4 regions of the Candidatus Thiodiazotropha sp. LNASS1 genome follow, and region 1 is predicted to be linked to each of the others. Evidence: predicted binding sites of a transcription regulator. Region 1 holds the regulator's gene; each other region holds the start of a gene.
What was found. Region 1 encodes FliA, which starts transcription of late flagellar genes. Its sites were predicted from a motif close to GCTAAAGTTNNNNNNNNNNCNGCCGATA; they were not measured.
Positions count from the first base shown of each region.

Region 2: the regulator FliA is predicted to act here: its motif matches at 1,723-1,750, upstream of flgM (flagellar biosynthesis anti-sigma factor FlgM).
Region 3: the regulator FliA is predicted to act here: its motif matches at 1,602-1,629, upstream of AB8516_RS10500 (methyl-accepting chemotaxis protein).
Region 4: the regulator FliA is predicted to act here: its motif matches at 1,647-1,674, upstream of AB8516_RS06700 (transglutaminase-like cysteine peptidase).

Region 1 covers NZ_OZ156465.1:62,219-66,434, forward strand. Annotated here, with positions in the region: gene flhF (flagellar biosynthesis protein FlhF) at 1-1,036, shown strand, start outside; gene AB8516_RS00310 (MinD/ParA family protein) at 1,071-1,904, shown strand; gene AB8516_RS00315 (RNA polymerase sigma factor FliA) at 1,907-2,653, shown strand; gene cheY (chemotaxis response regulator CheY) at 2,709-3,092, shown strand; gene AB8516_RS00325 (protein phosphatase CheZ) at 3,118-3,852, shown strand; gene AB8516_RS00330 (chemotaxis protein CheA) at 3,924-4,216, shown strand, end outside.
Region 2 covers NZ_OZ156465.1:1,957,873-1,962,088, reverse strand. Annotated here, with positions in the region: gene AB8516_RS08565 (TIGR04283 family arsenosugar biosynthesis glycosyltransferase) at 1-153, shown strand, start outside; gene AB8516_RS08560 (TIGR04282 family arsenosugar biosynthesis glycosyltransferase) at 161-787, shown strand; gene AB8516_RS08555 (flagella synthesis protein FlgN) at 883-1,368, opposite strand; gene flgM (flagellar biosynthesis anti-sigma factor FlgM) at 1,374-1,685, opposite strand; gene flgA (flagellar basal body P-ring formation chaperone FlgA) at 1,822-2,535, opposite strand; gene AB8516_RS08540 (chemotaxis protein CheV) at 2,835-3,752, shown strand; gene AB8516_RS08535 (protein-glutamate O-methyltransferase CheR) at 3,791-4,216, shown strand, end outside.
Region 3 covers NZ_OZ156465.1:2,373,584-2,377,799, forward strand. Annotated here, with positions in the region: gene AB8516_RS10500 (methyl-accepting chemotaxis protein) at 1-1,561, opposite strand, end outside; gene AB8516_RS10505 (ethylbenzene dehydrogenase-related protein) at 1,796-2,659, shown strand; gene AB8516_RS10510 (response regulator) at 2,662-4,216, shown strand, end outside.
Region 4 covers NZ_OZ156465.1:1,554,718-1,558,933, reverse strand. Annotated here, with positions in the region: gene ppdK (pyruvate, phosphate dikinase) at 1-1,607, shown strand, start outside; gene AB8516_RS06700 (transglutaminase-like cysteine peptidase) at 1,820-2,596, shown strand; gene AB8516_RS06695 (EAL domain-containing protein) at 2,692-4,216, shown strand, end outside.

The DNA.
Region 1 (4,216 bases):
CAGCAGCGATGTCGAACAATCTGTAAAACCCAAGCAGGATTATCAAGACACCAAATCAAGTCAGAGACAGGAGCAGCCCCGGGTCGAATGGAGTCAGGATCCGGTATTGAGAGAGATGCGTCGGGAGATGCAGGCATTGCGACGGATGATGGAGAACGAACTCTCTGAGTTGACTTGGCGCGACCTTGGGCATCGTCGACCCCAGACACAGGATTTAATCCGCCGACTGATGGCATTGGGACTGGATACGGGTCACTGTAAGGAACTGGCATATCGTGTGGAAGATGCCGAAACACCCGAACAGGCATGGCGTCAGGCCTTGACCCAGCTCGGTGCAGAAATACCGGTTATAAAAAAGGACCTGCTCGATGAAGGCGGCACCCTTGCGCTGGTGGGACCAACCGGCGTCGGAAAGACCACCACCATTGCCAAGTTGGCTGCCAGATTCTGCCTGCGTCACGGCAATCGCCATCTTGCCCTGATTTCGGCCGACAGTTACCGGATCGGTGCTCAGGAGCAGCTACAAAACTATGGCCGAATCCTCGATGTGCCGGTTCGCAGCGTCACCTCACCGGAAGAGCTCAACAATGCCCTGCATGCCTTCGCGGAAAAACGTTTGGTTTTGATAGATACCGCCGGTATGGGACAGAGAGACCTCAAGCTGACAGAACGCCTGGCGCTGCTGCACAAGGGTAATCATCCCGTTAAATCTTTGTTGACCCTCTCCGCAACCACCCAACGCTCGGCCCTGAGTCACGCAATCCAAGCGTTCAATATCGTAAAACCTATTGGTGTCATCCTGACCAAGATGGATGAGGCCGCCTCGCTCGGGGGTGTGTTGTCCGCCGCTCTCGATGCAAAACTGCCGCTGGCCTTCGTGACTGACGGTCAGCGGGTGCCGGAGGATATTCAAAACGCCCATGCAGACAGGTTGATGAAACAGGCAGTGGAGCTGTCCGAGCTGATGGGCAGCAGTCCGGATGAGGAGTATCTGGCGATGGCTTTCGGGGGAATGAATGACTATGCACATGTCTGAACAGATCGAAGATCAGGCGACAGGGTTACGCAGGATGATCAACCCGGAACCAGTGAGAGTGATTGCGGTCACCGGTGGTAAAGGGGGGGTTGGAAAAACCAGTATATCAGCCAATCTGGGCGTTGCCTTCGCCGAACTCGGCCGTCGGGTAATGCTGCTCGATGCCGATCTGGGACTGGCAAACCTGGATGTGATCCTCGGTTTGCATGCGGAGCGAAATCTCTCCCATGTCATGCAGGGTGAATGCTCTCTGGAAGATGTCATGGTGACCGGGCCCAAAGGCATGAGGGTCGTGCCAGGCGCTTCCGGAATCCAGCATATGGCTGAAATGACACCCGCCGAGAATGCCGGATTGATCCATGCCTTCAGCGAAGTGGCCAATGATGTGGACGTTTTGTTGATCGACACGGCTGCCGGTATTTCCGATCTGGTGATCAGTTTCAGTCGTGCGGCACAGGAACAGATTGTTGTGGTATGTGATGAGCCTGCATCCATCACGGACGCTTATGCGATTATCAAGTTACTGAACCGGGAACACGGAATCAGTCGTTTCCGTATCCTGGCGAATATGGTGAAGAGCGTGCAGGAGGGGCGGGACCTTTACAATAAAATGTGCCGGGTAACCGATCAATACCTGGACGTTATGCTGAACTATATGGGCAGCATCCCATATGACGAACAACTGCGGAAGGCTGTAAGAAGTCAAAAACCCGTAGTCGAGGCCTATCCGCGCTCACGAGTATCACAGGCATTCAAGAATTTGGCCAAAAAGGCCGATAACTGGCCTGTACCCTCGGGTGTCAGCGGTGATTTGCAGTTTTTCGTCGAGCGATTGATCCAATTTTCTAGCCAATACGGGGAGATATGACGGTGAGCGGTTTAGCGACATACACCGCCATGCAGCAACAACAGAACTTTGATGATCTGGTGGATCAACATGCCGGACTGGTGAAAAGGATTGCCTATCACTTGATGAATCGGCTGCCACCGAATGTTCAGGCGGATGATCTGATTCAGGCGGGGATGCTGGGTCTGCTCGAGGCGAGTAGAAACTATGATCCCACGCAGGGCGCCAGTTTTGAGACCTATGCGGGTATCCGCATTCGCGGCGCAATGCTGGACGAGATCCGGCGCAGTGACTGGACGCCACGTTCTGTTCATCGCAAGGCACGCATGGTTGCAGAGGCGATGAGGGAAATCGAGAACAATGAAGGCCGAGACGCACGTGATGTGGAAGTGGCCGAGGCCTTGGGCATGAGCCTGGAGGACTATCACCAGATTCTGCGGGATTCGACAGGATGCCGCATATTCAGTCTGGATGAGTTGACTGCAGTGAGTGATGGCTTTCCTGTTGCACGGGAAGGGCCAGCAGATACTCCGTTTGACGGTTTACAGAAAGATGCCTTCAAGAAGGCATTGGCGGAAGCAATTGCCGGTTTGCCTGATCGCGAACGGCTGGTTATTGCCATGTATTACGATGATGAGATGAATCTTCGTGAGATAGGGCATGTACTGGGTGTCAGTGAGTCCAGGGTTTGCCAAATACACAGTCAGGCCACGCTGCGTTTGCGGTCGCGTTTGACAGATTGGCTCTCATTGGTACATGACGAAGAGTAATGGTTGGCCTGTGATCTGCTGATTGGTTATCAGCGGTAACAGGATGGAGGTAGCATTGGACAAGAATATGAAGATCCTCATTGTGGACGATTTTTCCACCATGCGGCGAATTATCAAGAATCTATTGCGCGATCTTGGGTTTAACAACACCCAGGAAGCGGATGATGGTCTTACCGCGCTACCTATGTTACAGAGCGGGAATTTCGATTTTCTCGTTTCAGACTGGAATATGCCGGGGATGACCGGTATCGATCTGCTGAAAGCCGTAAGGGCCGATGACAAGTTGGCCGCATTGCCGGTATTGATGGTGACGGCGGAGTCGAAACGAGAGCAGATCATAGAAGCGGCGCAGGCAGGTGTGAATGGCTATGTCGTCAAACCATTCACCGCCACGACCTTGGAAGAGAAGATCAATAAGATCTTCGAACGCGTGGGTTAAGTTGAGACTGGGCCGGGAGTAGAAAATGGGACAACCAGATAACCAACAACGATTAGAGATTGCAAAGTCCCTCGTTATCAGCCTGGAAGCCGGTGATGATGCGGAATCCGAGCGTTTGATTTCAAGTCTGACGCCGGCAGAGAAAAATGATGACCTGTTTCAAGAGGTGGGTCGTCTCACACGTGAACTGCATGATGCCATAAACGGCTTCCTGCTCGATGCCCGTATCTCTGACATGACGAATGTGGAGATACCCGATGCCAAGGAGCGGCTCACCTATGTCATTACCATGACCGAGCAATCCGCAAATCGCACCTTGACAGCGGTTGAACAGAGTATCCCGCTGATTGAGAAGATCGAACAACAGTCTGCAGAACTCGCAGAGCAGTGGGACAAACTGCGTTCCCGACTGCTCAATAAAGATGATTTCAAAGAGCTTAGTGGCGCACTTTCGAGTTTTTTACAAACCACCGGGACGGATGCCGGTGAGCTGCATAAGAACCTTTCGGAAGTGCTGTTGGCTCAGGATTTTCAGGATCTCACTGGTCAAATCATTCGCAAGGTCATCACCCTGGTCCATGATGTTGAAGAGAAACTTGTCATGCTGGTGCGTATTACCGGTAGCAAGCTGGACGATCCTGATCAGAAAAAAGATGTTAAAGAAGAGCTTGCAGGACCGGCTATTCCAGGGCTGGATCAGGGAGACCAAGTGACAAGTCAGGACGATGTGGACGATCTGCTCTCCAGCCTGGGATTTTAGTTATACAGGTAAGGACCGATATAGATTTCAACAACATTCGGTAAAGTTCGGTGATCTACCGGGAGCATTAGATGAGCATCGATGTCAACGACGAAATCCTTCAGGATTTTCTGGTCGAGGCTGGAGAGATACTTGAGCTGCTTAGTGAGCAGTTAGTGGATCTAGAGCAGCAACCTGATGATTTCGATCTGCTGAATGCCGTTTTTAGAGGCTTTCACACCATTAAGGGTGGTGCCGGGTTTCTATCAATAGATCCCTTGGTGGAGGTTTGCCACCGGGCTGAGGATGTCTTCAATATACTGCGCCAGGGGCAACGCAGTGTGGGTCCGGATTTAATGGACTCCGTGCTCGAAGTGCTTGATAT
Region 2 (4,216 bases), 1.9 Mb from region 1:
TGCTTGCATGGCCCCCTTGTAACGTCCAGCCGCCGCTGGGAATCCAAGGGAATTGTACGCACCATGCTCTTGATGTGGATGCTGCGCTTTGCCTATTGGCTAGGTGTCAAGCCAAAGCATCTTGCCAGGCTCTATACCCTGGTTCCGGGTTGAACGAACCATGGATCAATGTGCAATTCTGATTTTCGCCAAGGCGCCATATCCTGGTTCAGTGAAAACACGTCTGATACCTGCACTTGGCGAGGATGAGGCAACCCGGCTCTATACCCGGCTCTTGGCACGGTTGGTCGACTGGACTTGCAATCAAACTCCGTTTGCGACAGAACTCTGGGTAACGTCGGGGAGGGATCATCCCCTATGGCGGCAACTCGAGGCTGAGTATGACCTGCCGATCTATCTGCAACAGGGTGATGACTTGGGTGCACGCATGGGATTTGCGGCAAAAACAGCTCTTACCCGCCATCGCCATGTGGCTCTTCTCGGTGTTGACTGCCCTGCCTTGACTGCTCGCCATATACACCAGACTTTTCTCTGGTTGGACAATGGCGAAGATGCAGTGTTGGGACCTGCAGAGGATGGAGGTTACGTCCTGCTGGGTCTGAATAACTATCATAAGGATCTTTTCCAGGGACACCATTGGGGAGGTGGGGATGTGGCGGCATCGACCAGGGCGGCCCTCGCTGGTCTGGGATGGCATTGGCGTGAGTTGCCGCAACTCTGGGATCTGGATCGACCGCAGGATCTTGAACGTTTACAGCTAGGGTATCCGGAAATATGCCGAAGTTAAGGAAACGCTGCTGATTGCCTGGATGGTATTAGGGACGATTGGATGAGTGTTAACAGGCCCTAAATGTTGGCTTCCGATGATGGCTTGAGGCAGGCTCATGCCTTTCCCAATGATTTCGAGGTGGAGTTGGGTTTCGATTCGCCTGAGGGGCCGTAGGTTTTATCCCGCTGACTGATGCCCTTGAGGATATCCAGCGTTTGCGAGACATGACGTTGATTGAGTTGAACCGCACCACCATTGGTTTCGTTCTGTTTATGACATGCTTCCAGCAGGGTGATTAATCGATGCCAGGTCTCGGATGTTGATTCAAGGTTACTGCATTGCTGGATATAGGTCTCAGTTCCTTGCCTATCAGTACCGTATCCCTGTTGCTCCAGGAACCGGTTATGGGTCGCTACAGCGGCCTCGACCTGCTTCAGCTGCTCTCTTTTCTCTGTAATTAACCCCTGCAAGGCTTGAGGCGATCCCTTTTGCAGTAAGGTGTATTCTGTGCGCAGCAAATCAAGCAGTCGTTGTGACTGCTCGATTTCGTTATGCAGAATTTCGATGAAGGCACTGCAGGCTTCTGATGGATTGTTCATGGCAGTCAGGGTAGTGTCAGTTCCATCGCCAGCATCTTATCGGCTGCGGTTTGCGGATCGATGGTGAAACTGCCGGTGGCAAGCGCTTTCTGAACTGCCTCGACCTTTTGCGCATCGACGATAGGCATCTGTGCAATCCGTGCCTCCAATTCCAATAGCTTACCGGCGGAGCCGGTCATGTCAAAACGGTCTTTGCGGGTGGAGGTTGTCGATGTTGCAGAACGTTTGCCGCCCGGCAAACCGGACCGTGTCACCAGACCGCTGTCTCCCGTACCCTTCAGATTACTGCTAGAGAGACTATTGATTTCAACGGCCATGACTCATCCTCTGTTACCTTTGTTACCTACTTTAGAATATCGACATCCGGCACTGTTACTTTAGTGTTGACAGGCCCGAGTTGCTAAGCCCCTGTCTGACGATTTAGGTTCCCTGATATGCAACCCTGATCAGCAGTCAGTTTACCTTCACCAATCCTTCCGAAATCACTCTTGCCTGCAGCTTTTTCTTTGATTTTACGTTGACTACGGGTATCAGGTCGCCCGGATTGCCGTTTTTCATTGCCTTACCCTGCATGCGCACTTCGATGCCGCCTGCGGCTGCCAGAATGGTGACCTGCTCGCCTCTGCTTACGGTCTTTTGGACTACCAGTGAGGTAGGTGTAACGACCTTGTCCCTGCGGAGTGCGCGCTTCAATGTTCGGCCCAAAACCTGGTCGACCGACTCATAATAACCCCTCAATAAATGTGTAGTATCCGAGATTTCCAGTTTCACGTCGGCTGTTGTGATGGCCTGGCCCCTTGCAAGGTCCCGTTTCGCGATTACCACCGGCAGTTCAAGACCGACCTTGGCGGAGACGTAGAGTGACCAGGGCGCCGGGCTTTCACACCGTACACCTACCGAGGTACGCCCCATTTTGCTGCCACCGGGCGGACTGAATGTCTTCAATGGGGTATCGCACTGCCGCAATTTAAGGCGATGGTCCAGCGGTGTGATGACTATTTTTGCATCTTTGTTCTGATTTGCGACTGTCTGCAGCAGATAGTCCTTGACCGCGGCAACGATTGAGTGATGGGATTGATGGCGCCCACTCTCCCCATGACTGATCGCAGCTGCCGAACACAGGAGAAGCCCCAAAACCGCCTTAAATGTCACATTTCCATGCATCATGATAATAGTCTCTCGATTGACTGTTTAAATACATGCAATCGCCATGCCGTGAATTTAACAGGTGGGGGATGTGCCTTGGTCGAATATCGCCTGGATGACGCCAAGCAAATTAAATCAGGTGGTTAGTTGGCTTTTTCACTGCGGATTATGGCCCGGGAGGTGTCTGCGATTTGCTGTGGATGGGATTTAATTTCTCCAGCCACATAAAGACTTAGGTTGACTGGACAATACTAAAGGTCGCTCTGTTCAAGCCGCCATACTCATTATGATGGGTTTCTCAATGTGTGGGGTTTTATACCATGGCTGGCGTCTTGGACAGTGTCGATCAACGAACCAAACTAGCCGGACAGAACCGACTGGAATTGCTGCTCTTTCACCTGCAGGGGCGTCAGATCTTTGGCATCAATGTGTTCAAGGTGAAAGAAGTCGTGCAGTGCCCGAAGCTGACGGAACTGCCCGGTTCTAATCCGGTCATTCGCGGTGTGGCCTCACTCAGGGGCAATAATATACCTGTGATGGATCTGAGTAATGCCATAGGCGGTCCCAGGATGGACAATGTGACGGACTATTTCATCATCATCACCGAATATAACCGTCGACAACTCGCCTTTCTCGTGGCTAGCGTCGAGCGCATCGTCAATACTCACTGGGAGGATATCCTACCGCCTCCGAAGGGCCTGGGACGCAGCAGCTACATGACCGCGGTAACGAATATCGATGATCAGTTGGTTGAGATCATTGATGTGGAGAAAATTCTCAGTGAAGTTTTGGGTATCGATGAGGAATTGAAGCAACCAGTGGAGGAGACAGGGGCCGACTTGAGTAAGTTAAAGATACTGGTTGTTGATGATTCGATGGTGGCGCGCAATCAGATCAAAAAAGTTTTGAATGAAATGGGCATAGAGGTCGTGCAGGCGAAAGATGGCAGCGAGGCGCTGAATTTGTTGCTGGAGTGGTCTGAAGTGGGAGACCTGAATGACTGGTTGGCAATGGTGATCTCCGATATTGAAATGCCGAAAATGGATGGCTACTCTCTTGTGACGGCGATACGGGAAAATCCTAAACTGTCTGATCTGTATGTCATTCTGCACTCTTCTTTGAGCGGGGTATTCAATGAAACCATGGTGCGAAAAGTGGGTGCCGACCATTTTCTCGCTAAATTCATGCCGGATGAACTGGTCGGCCGGGTGACCGAGCGTCTCAAAAGCTTGGTTTAACACTATATCTGATAATTTAATAAGAACATTTAATAAAAATGTACCATCGGTCAGCCACGATATCGCCGGCGGATTATGAGGCGTTCAAGTCATTTCTGCAGCAGGCATGTGGAATATTGCTGGGTAGTGGGAAGGAGTATCTGGTCGCCAGCCGACTGAATAATATTATAAAGGAGGCGCAGGTCGATTCCCTGGGCGCCTTGCTTGATTTGATTCGGTCACCTGCCCATTCACGCCTGAAGGTGAAGGTGATCGATGCCATGACCACCAATGAAACCTTCTGGTTTAGGGATATCGGCCACTATATCCTCTTGAAAGAGACCATCCTGCCCGACCTGAACCTGAAACGAGGGGGCTCGATTCGTATATGGTCGGCCGCCTGTTCGAGCGGTCAGGAGCCTTACAACATCAGTATGATCGCAGAAGAGTATCAAGGCCTTAAACCCTCGGCCAAGCCGGTGCAG
Region 3 (4,216 bases), 2.3 Mb from region 1:
AGCCGCGAACCACGGAGCGCATGTTCTCAGCCAGCCCGGCAAGATCCTTGGAGAGTTCGGTCATGGCCTCCGCGCTACGGGCATTGGTCTGTGCAGCATCTCCCACTGAGTGGATGTTACCGCTGATGTCCTGGGCGACGATGCTCTGTTGATTGGCGGCGGTGGCCACTATCTGGTTGAGGTCGCTGATTTCGGTAATCATCCCCGTGATCTCATTCAACACATCGACAACCTTGCTCGACTGATCGATACCGACCCGCGCCTGGTTGCTGCCCTCATCCATCACCCGGCCCGCCTCATGGGCCCGTCGCTGCAGTTTTTCGATCATCTGATTGATCTCTTCCGTCGATCGTTGGGTGCGGTCCGCCAGGGTTCTGACCTCATCCGCCACCACCGCGAAGCCTCGGCCATGTACACCGGCCCTTGCCGCTTCGATGGCCGCGTTCAGCGCCAATAGATTGGTCTGTTCGGCTATCTCCCTGATCACGTCGAGTATCTTGCCTATCGCGTCACTCTCCGATTCCAGGGTCCGGATCGTCTCAGCCGCCGTCTCGACCTCACCGGCCATGCTGTTGATCATATCCATGGCTTCCCCGACGACCGACCTTCCGGCGGTGGCCGCATCATTCGATTTTCTGGTAGTATCGGCCGCGCTCTCTGCCGTTTTGGCCACCTCGACGATGGAATGGGACATCTCCTCCGAAGCGGTGGCCATCTGCTCGAGTGTGGAGCGCTGTCGACAGATCTCATTACCGACTTCAGCAACGGTTTCCGCCGATTTACAGGCATCAGACGCCAACTGTTTCGCGGTTTCATCCAGGCGTCCGAGCACGGTCCTCAATCCCGCCTGCACCATCACTCCCGCCAACTCCACTGCACCGACATCGCTCATATTGCCCGTATAGACATACTGCATGATCGGGTTATTCACCAGTTGCCTGGCCCGCGCCGCCGATTGTCTCACTTCGCGGGTCGCAATTGATGCCACGCCATAGCTGATCACTATGCCGCCCATCCAACCCAACAGCTGTGGCAACCATGACCAGCCACCCAATAACGAGAAGAGCGCCATCGGCAGGCTGAAGATCAACGCCAGCCAGAAAAACTGACGCAGTGTGCTGCCGGGCCGAAAACGCAGCACGAAGGGTATGCGGCCTTTGCGCAGGGATGTATAGAGTTTCTCCGCCCGTGCCACCCGTTCACGGCTGGGAGCGACACGTACCGACTGGTAACCCACCTTGGCCTCACCCTCATACACCGACGTCACATAGGCGTCCACCCAGTAATAGCCGCCATCCTTGCTGCGGTTTTTCACAATCCCCATCCAGGACTCATCCCGCTTCAGCGTCTCCCATAGATCGGCGAAGGCCTCTGGCGGCATATCCGGGTGGCGAACGATATTGTGGTTGGTATTCAGCAGTTCATCCCGGGAGTACTGACTGATGTCAACAAAGGCCTGATTGGCCTGAGTGATGATACCTTTAAGGTCAGTGGTCGATATGAGTTCAGCGTCCGATGCTACCGAGGATTCCTGATCCTTGATCGGTAGATTGATTTTCATCGCGGTAGGTGCCTTTAAAGACAGATTGAACTACAACGTGTATCGGCCGGATAGACTTTAACTGAAGGACCTTCTGACACATCGAGGGTAAATAGTCACTATTTTCCTGATCTGTAACAATCGGGTCATGCACGACAGATGCCGTTTTATTCGCATATCGGGTAAAGGGTCGGCGCCTTCTGCCGCTATCTGTCGTGATTGAAAGGTTAAAATATAAAGTAAAGAACGACCTCCATGCATGCACTGAGAATCGGATTACTCATGCTGCTGCTTGCTGACTCATCGGCTGCCGAGCAGACGCTGCTGAGCATACACACGGTACAGCCCCCCGTTATCAACGGCGTGGCCGATGACCCCGTATGGTACGAAACAACCCCCATCAAGACCCGGGACGCGGTCGCCGGTATCGATATCGAGTTACACGCCTGCCACGATGAGGAAAACATCTATCTCCTGGCCGTTTTTCCAGATGCCACCGAAAACCGATTGCACAAACCCCTACACTGGAACCCTCAGACGGAACTCTACAGTATGGGGCCGGAGCGAGAGGATACCATCGTCTTAAAATGGGCTATCTCACCCCGAAACACCGATTTAAGCTTGAAAGCGGCATCACCCTACAAGGCCGATATCTGGTACTGGAAATCGGTGCGGACCGACCCTGTCGGCTTTGCCGACGATAAATTTCAGCTCTATTCTGAAAATAAAATGACAAAATCCTTACCGATAATTTCAAAGAAGGGTTCGAGATTTTATCTGATAAGGCGTGGTGACAGGGGCAGATCAGCCTACCGCAATAAAATGCCTATAGACTATGCTGGGGATATTGTCGACGCTTTTAAGATCAGCGAACCCGATGGGAGCCGGGCCGACATCCGCGCCAAAGGGCGATGGCAGGCAGGTGTCTGGCGGGTCGAATTCTCTCGCAAACTGAATACCGGCAACAGCGATGATATCTCTTTTCAGCCTGGGGAGGATTACCGGTTCGGTGTCTCCCGCTACGAGATAGCCGGTCGCGATCCCAATCCCTTACTCGAGATACCACTCTTCGGCAGCGGAGAGGTTGGGGAACCCCTCTGGCTTCGGTTCACTGAGTGAAGATGCTCTTTCTCACCCCCAGCATCAAAGCAATGTTTCGCGTCAGTGCCGTGAGTCTGCTAGCGATTCTTATTACCGTGATCCTGCTGGGTCAGAGCCTGATCAACGAGCTTCATATTAAAAGCAAGGTCTTGAGTGAAATACGTAGTACATCCCAGCAACACATAACACGCATAGTCTACACAATCTCCCGCAGCGAACGGGATTTTCAGCTCTACGCCCAACAGGCTGGGAATAAAGCTGTCAACAGCGAAGAAATCATCGATAACATAGGTCGCGTCTTATCTGATATTGATGAGCAACATCGCCCGGTGGCTGATGAAGCCTATCGGCATTTAAGCAATGCTTTCACGAAAGAGCATGAAGATTCGGCTGACAGCGATCACGCCGACGAGCTATTTCATCAGAAAATCCAATATATAAACAGTTTCAGATCCGCCTTGCAGACACTCCCGCTGGATTCCCTTACGAATAAACCTCGCTTTCAGCAACACTCGATTCTGAACCGACTGTTGATCGAATTGGAATCGCTATTGATCAGTGAACGAGAGACAACAGAAATTCGCTTTGAAGAGATTGTATCACCTCTGAATCAGGCACAAACCGACCTTAAGTCTTTGAGCAAACAGTTTACCGCGCCTCCCGCATATTTACTGCCTGCAGATAATCAAACTTACGATCAAATCAGATCGACACTGAAAAATATTTCCCTCAATCTGAGATGGTATCGAGCTGCAATCCACCAGTACCAGGGAGAGTATGATTTGCAGGACCCATCGGCATCCTACATGTTGAACATTCTCGAGCAATTAAGACCTGTCCAATCACATCTGTTGGAAGACCTGGAATCGGTAAAAACCCTGATCAGCGATCACTTTCATCAACAACAACAGTTGGCTGAACAGGAGATTCTGAAAAAGCGGCGTTTTTTCATTATTATCAGCATTATCGGTGTATTGATTACGCTTGCCACTCAGATAGGTGTATCAAGAGCGATCTCGAAACCGGTCAATCAGATCAAGCAGGGTGTACAGGCCTTCTCAGATGGCAAGCTCGAGTATCGCATACCCACTATCGATCAACTTGAATTCAAACCCCTTGTCAGTGGCATCAACGACATGGCGGAGAAGCTGTTACAACGTACGTCCGAAATTGAAGAAAACATGCGACAGATCGACAGATCAAACAAAAAACTGGCAAAACTGAACAAGAATCTGGAAGAAAAAGTCGAAGAGCGCTCCCGGAAGTATATTGCAGCCGCAAAAAGTGCCGAACAGGCGAGCAGGGCGAAATCCGAGTTCCTGGCCACTATGAGCCATGAAATACGTACGCCGATGAATTCAATCATCGGGATGACCCATCTCGCACTGCTTACGGACAATATGGAACCCAAACAGCGGCGTTACATGGAGAAGGTACGCCAGTCTTCTCAAACTTTGCTGAATATCATTAACGACATCCTCGATTTCTCCAAAATCGAGGCGGGTGGTGTCGTGCTCGAACAAACCACGTTTTCACTGGATGCAATTTTCGATAATCTGAGTAATCTCGTTGGTC
Region 4 (4,216 bases), 1.5 Mb from region 1:
ATGAAAACAAGGCTGAACCAGTGGCTCAGGGTCTGCCTGCATCGCCGGGTGCAGCCAGCGGATTGGCGGTGTTCGACGCCGACCGGGCGGAGTTGATGGGCAAAGAGCAGGGACAGAAAGTGATTTTGTTGCGGGAAGAGACCAAGCCAGAGGATATACACGGTTTCTTCGCCTCGGAAGGGATACTCACCAGTCGTGGCGGTAAGACCTCCCATGCGGCAGTGGTGGCACGGGGCATGGGTAAGCCCTGTGTGGCCGGTGCAGAGGGAATAAGTGTCGATGTACAGCGCCGGGAGGCTGTGGCCAAGGGCACTGTGATCCGCGAGGGCGACATGATCACCATCGACGGTAGCAGCGGTAACGTCTTTCTGGGACAGATTCCCATGGTCGAGCCAGATTTTACCGAAGAGCTGAACAGATTGTTGAGATGGGCCGATGAGGCAGCCTATCTGCGTGTCATGGCGAATGCGGATACGGCGACAGATGCAAGCCGGGCATTGAAGTATGGCGCCATGGGGATCGGTCTGTGTCGAACAGAACGGATGTTCAATGCGGTCGACCGCCTGCCGGTGGTGATAGAAATGATCGTTGCTGAGACACCTGCTCAGCGCCAGGCCGCCCTGGATAAACTGCTGCCGATGCAACGCAGCGACTTCAAGGAGATTCTTGAGGTGATGTCGCCCAAGCCGGTGACCATCAGGCTTCTCGATCCCCCCATCCATGAGTTCTTACCCACTGAGCAACAGCTGTTGAGCGATTTGAGTGAATTGCATCATCTGCGCAATTCGGTGCGTGGCATGAATGTGCTTGCCGGCAGCATGATGCTGTTGCAGGATCCGGAACTTGCCAGGCAGGAGGCCGATTCACTGCGCCATATGGTTGATGAGAGTCTGGTGGAGCAGGCTATCGAGAAGAAAGAGACGATGCTGCGCAAGGTGCGGACACTGACAGAGACCAATCCCATGCTGGGCCATCGCGGTGTCCGTCTCGGCATCACATTCCCCGAGATCTATAGCATGCAGATCCGTGCCATCCTGGAAGCGGCTGCGGAGTGTGCCGCCAAAGACCTTGAGGTGCATCCCCAGATGATGGTGCCACAGGTTTGTACCGCCGAGGAGTTGAAGCGTGTCAAGGCCATGGTGGATGAGATTCGCGCAGATGTTGAGGCGAAATATGGGCAGAAGATCAACTTCCGTTTCGGCACCATGATTGAAGTGGTGCGCGCCTGCATGCGGGCCGATTCGCTGGTGGAGGAGGCGGAATTCTTCTCCTTCGGCACCAATGATCTGACCCAGGCAACTTTCTCTTTCTCCCGGGAGGATGCCGAGAATAAATTCCTACCGATGTATAACCAGAACGACATTCTCAAGGACAATCCCTTCGAAGTACTGGATGAGAAGGGTGTAGGCAAGCTCATGCAACTGGCTGTGGACTGGGGACGCCAAAAAAACAACAGCCTCAGCGTCGGCATCTGTGGCGAGCACGGCGGGCATCCCAGCTCGATCGCATTTTGTCATCGTGCCGGGCTCAATTACGTCTCCTGCTCCGCACCCAGGGTGCCTGTCGCCAGATTGGCGGCGGCCCATGCCAGTCTCCAACAGCAGTAGTTTTGCATTCTGTGGGCCGGGGTAATCTCCGGCCCACCTGGTCAAGATATCGGCCAAACAGTCGACATAATCCTATGGAAGATAAAGAAGTACCGGAGTGTACCCATGGGAGATTCTTGGCCATTCATGTCGTGGCTCAGAGAGAACCTCTACAAGCCTTCCTGATAAATTCCGGTCATTCACTAGTCTTCCCAGGGGCCTGTTAACAGGTCTTGCATCTCGGGAAATACCGGGATGAGGTGGCCTTCAAGTGGATTGAATACAGCCACCCTACCGCCAACCGCTGGAATGCAGGTGTATTGGTGACGGGTTATTTGCGTTTTAAGGAACATAGACAACGGTCGATTCCAGCCTTTCTGATCTCTGCGATACTCTGGCTGGGAGTAGCGATTGCCTTTGCTGAAAGCATCGATCTGACGGATGAGGCAGTTACCTGGGCGAAACAGAATTTTGGTGATCAGGCGGGGGATCGAGTCGCATCCTGGCGCCGATTGATGCTGGAAAGCAATCATATCGATGAAATCGAGAAGTTACGGCGTGTCAACGACTTCTTTAATCAAATCCCCTACCAGTCCGATGCCGACCTGTGGGGCAAGGAAGATTATTGGGCAACCCCATTGGAACTGCTGGTGCGAAAGGGAGGGGACTGTGAGGATTACTCCATCGCCAAGTATTTCACCTTGAAGGAGATGGGCGTCGCGGAAGAGAAGTTGCGCATTATGTATGTGAAATCGGTCAAGTTGAATCAATCCCACATGGTGCTGACCTACTATCCTGAGCCCTCCTCCATACCCAAGGTGTTGGATAATCTCAATCCTCAGTTGCTGTCAGCCAGTAACCGCCTCGATCTCACACCGGTATATAGCTTTAATGCCGATGGTTTATGGTTGGCAAAAAGCCTGGGCAGGGGAAAGAAGGTCGGTTCTTCAACCCGACTTAGCCTTTGGCAGGAGCTAAAACAAAGAATGCTGCAGGAGGCGAAGCGTTGATGGGAAAAAATGCAACATACATGGTTGATTACGAATTTATGGTTCCAATAGGCCATCGATGCTGTCATCATCGATGGGTATAGGGTGAAAAGCTCATGACGTTGTCGCGACAATTGATAATTTTGATCACTGTACTGCTGGTTCTGGTCTTCGCCGGTACCTTCTACATCAGTGTGCAAAACACACGTGCCTATCTTGAATCACAATTGGAGTCCCACGCACAGGACACGGCAACATCTCTGGGTTTGTCGATTTCAAAGCATATGGCCGAAAAGGATCTTGCCACGGTCACATCCATGACCGATGCGATCTTCGATCGGGGATACTACCGTCTTGTCGTAGTACAGGATATGCAAGGGGCGCCACTGGTTGAACGCAAACTGGCAGTCACACTTGAAGGCGTGCCTTCGTGGTTTATAGAGCAATTTCCACTCAGCACGCCGATAGGTGAGGCTATCGTAATGTCAGGTTGGGTACAGGCCGGAAAAGTGGTCGTGCAGAGTCATCCCGGTTTTGCCCATCGACAATTGTGGCAGAATAGTGTCGAAATCTTCAGGTGGTTTCTGGTCAGTGCACTGGTGGTCCTGCTTTTGGGTTTACTCTCACTGCAATTGGTGCTCAAGCCGTTGAGAGAGGTGGAACAGCAGGCGAATGCCATCGTCAATCGGGAGTTTCCGATAATTGAGAGGCTACCCAGGACCTTAGACCTACGCCGCATCGTCCTGGCAATGAATCGGATGTCCACAAAGGTCAAGGGGATGATCGAAAGGCTGGAACGGTTGACCGAGGGCCTGCACCGCCAGGCATCCCGCAATCCGGTTACCAATCTTACCAATAAACGTTTTTTCAACAACACCATCAAAAATCTTCTGGCATCGCCAGAGGAGTGCTCCAGTGGTTTACTGGCACTGGTAGAACTCAAGAATCTCAAGGAGATAAATGAGAATCACGGTTATCAGGCCGGTGATGAACTGCTGATACAGACCGCAGAGGTGCTGCGGTCGGTAAGCAAGTCGCTAAACAAAAGTTATCTGGCACACTTGAATGGCGGTGATTTTGCGCTGTTTGTCGAAGACATGGACGTGGTCGAGGCAGCCAAACTGGGCCAGGCCTTGTCAAGCGCGCTGTCCGGACTTGCCGATACCAGCCATGCGCTCACTCAGGATGTGGGGCATATCGGATTGGCCGCTTTCAACGGCTCTCAGGATCTTTCGGAATTGTTCTCGCAAGCGGATATGTCACTTCGGACCGCGCAAAGCGAGGGGCCAAATTCATGGCATCTCTATATGCCCGGTGAATTGGATAACGCCAGGATCAAGGGGGCGACCGATTGGCATACAACGATAAAAAGCGCATTGGCATCCGATAAATTTGTCCTGCAATTCCAGCCGGTATTTGCTTGTTGTGACAATACAATCCTCCACCAGGAGGTCTATGTGCGAATCAGGGAGGAGAATGAGCAGGGTGAAGCTCAACTCTTGTCTGCAGGCCTGTTTATTCCACATGCGGATAGACTCGGCTTGACGTCTGAGATCGATAAGATGGTAATCGTGAAAATTCTTGAACGTTTGCGGGAAGAGGTTGACGACAATACCCATTATGCCATTAATATCTCTCCTA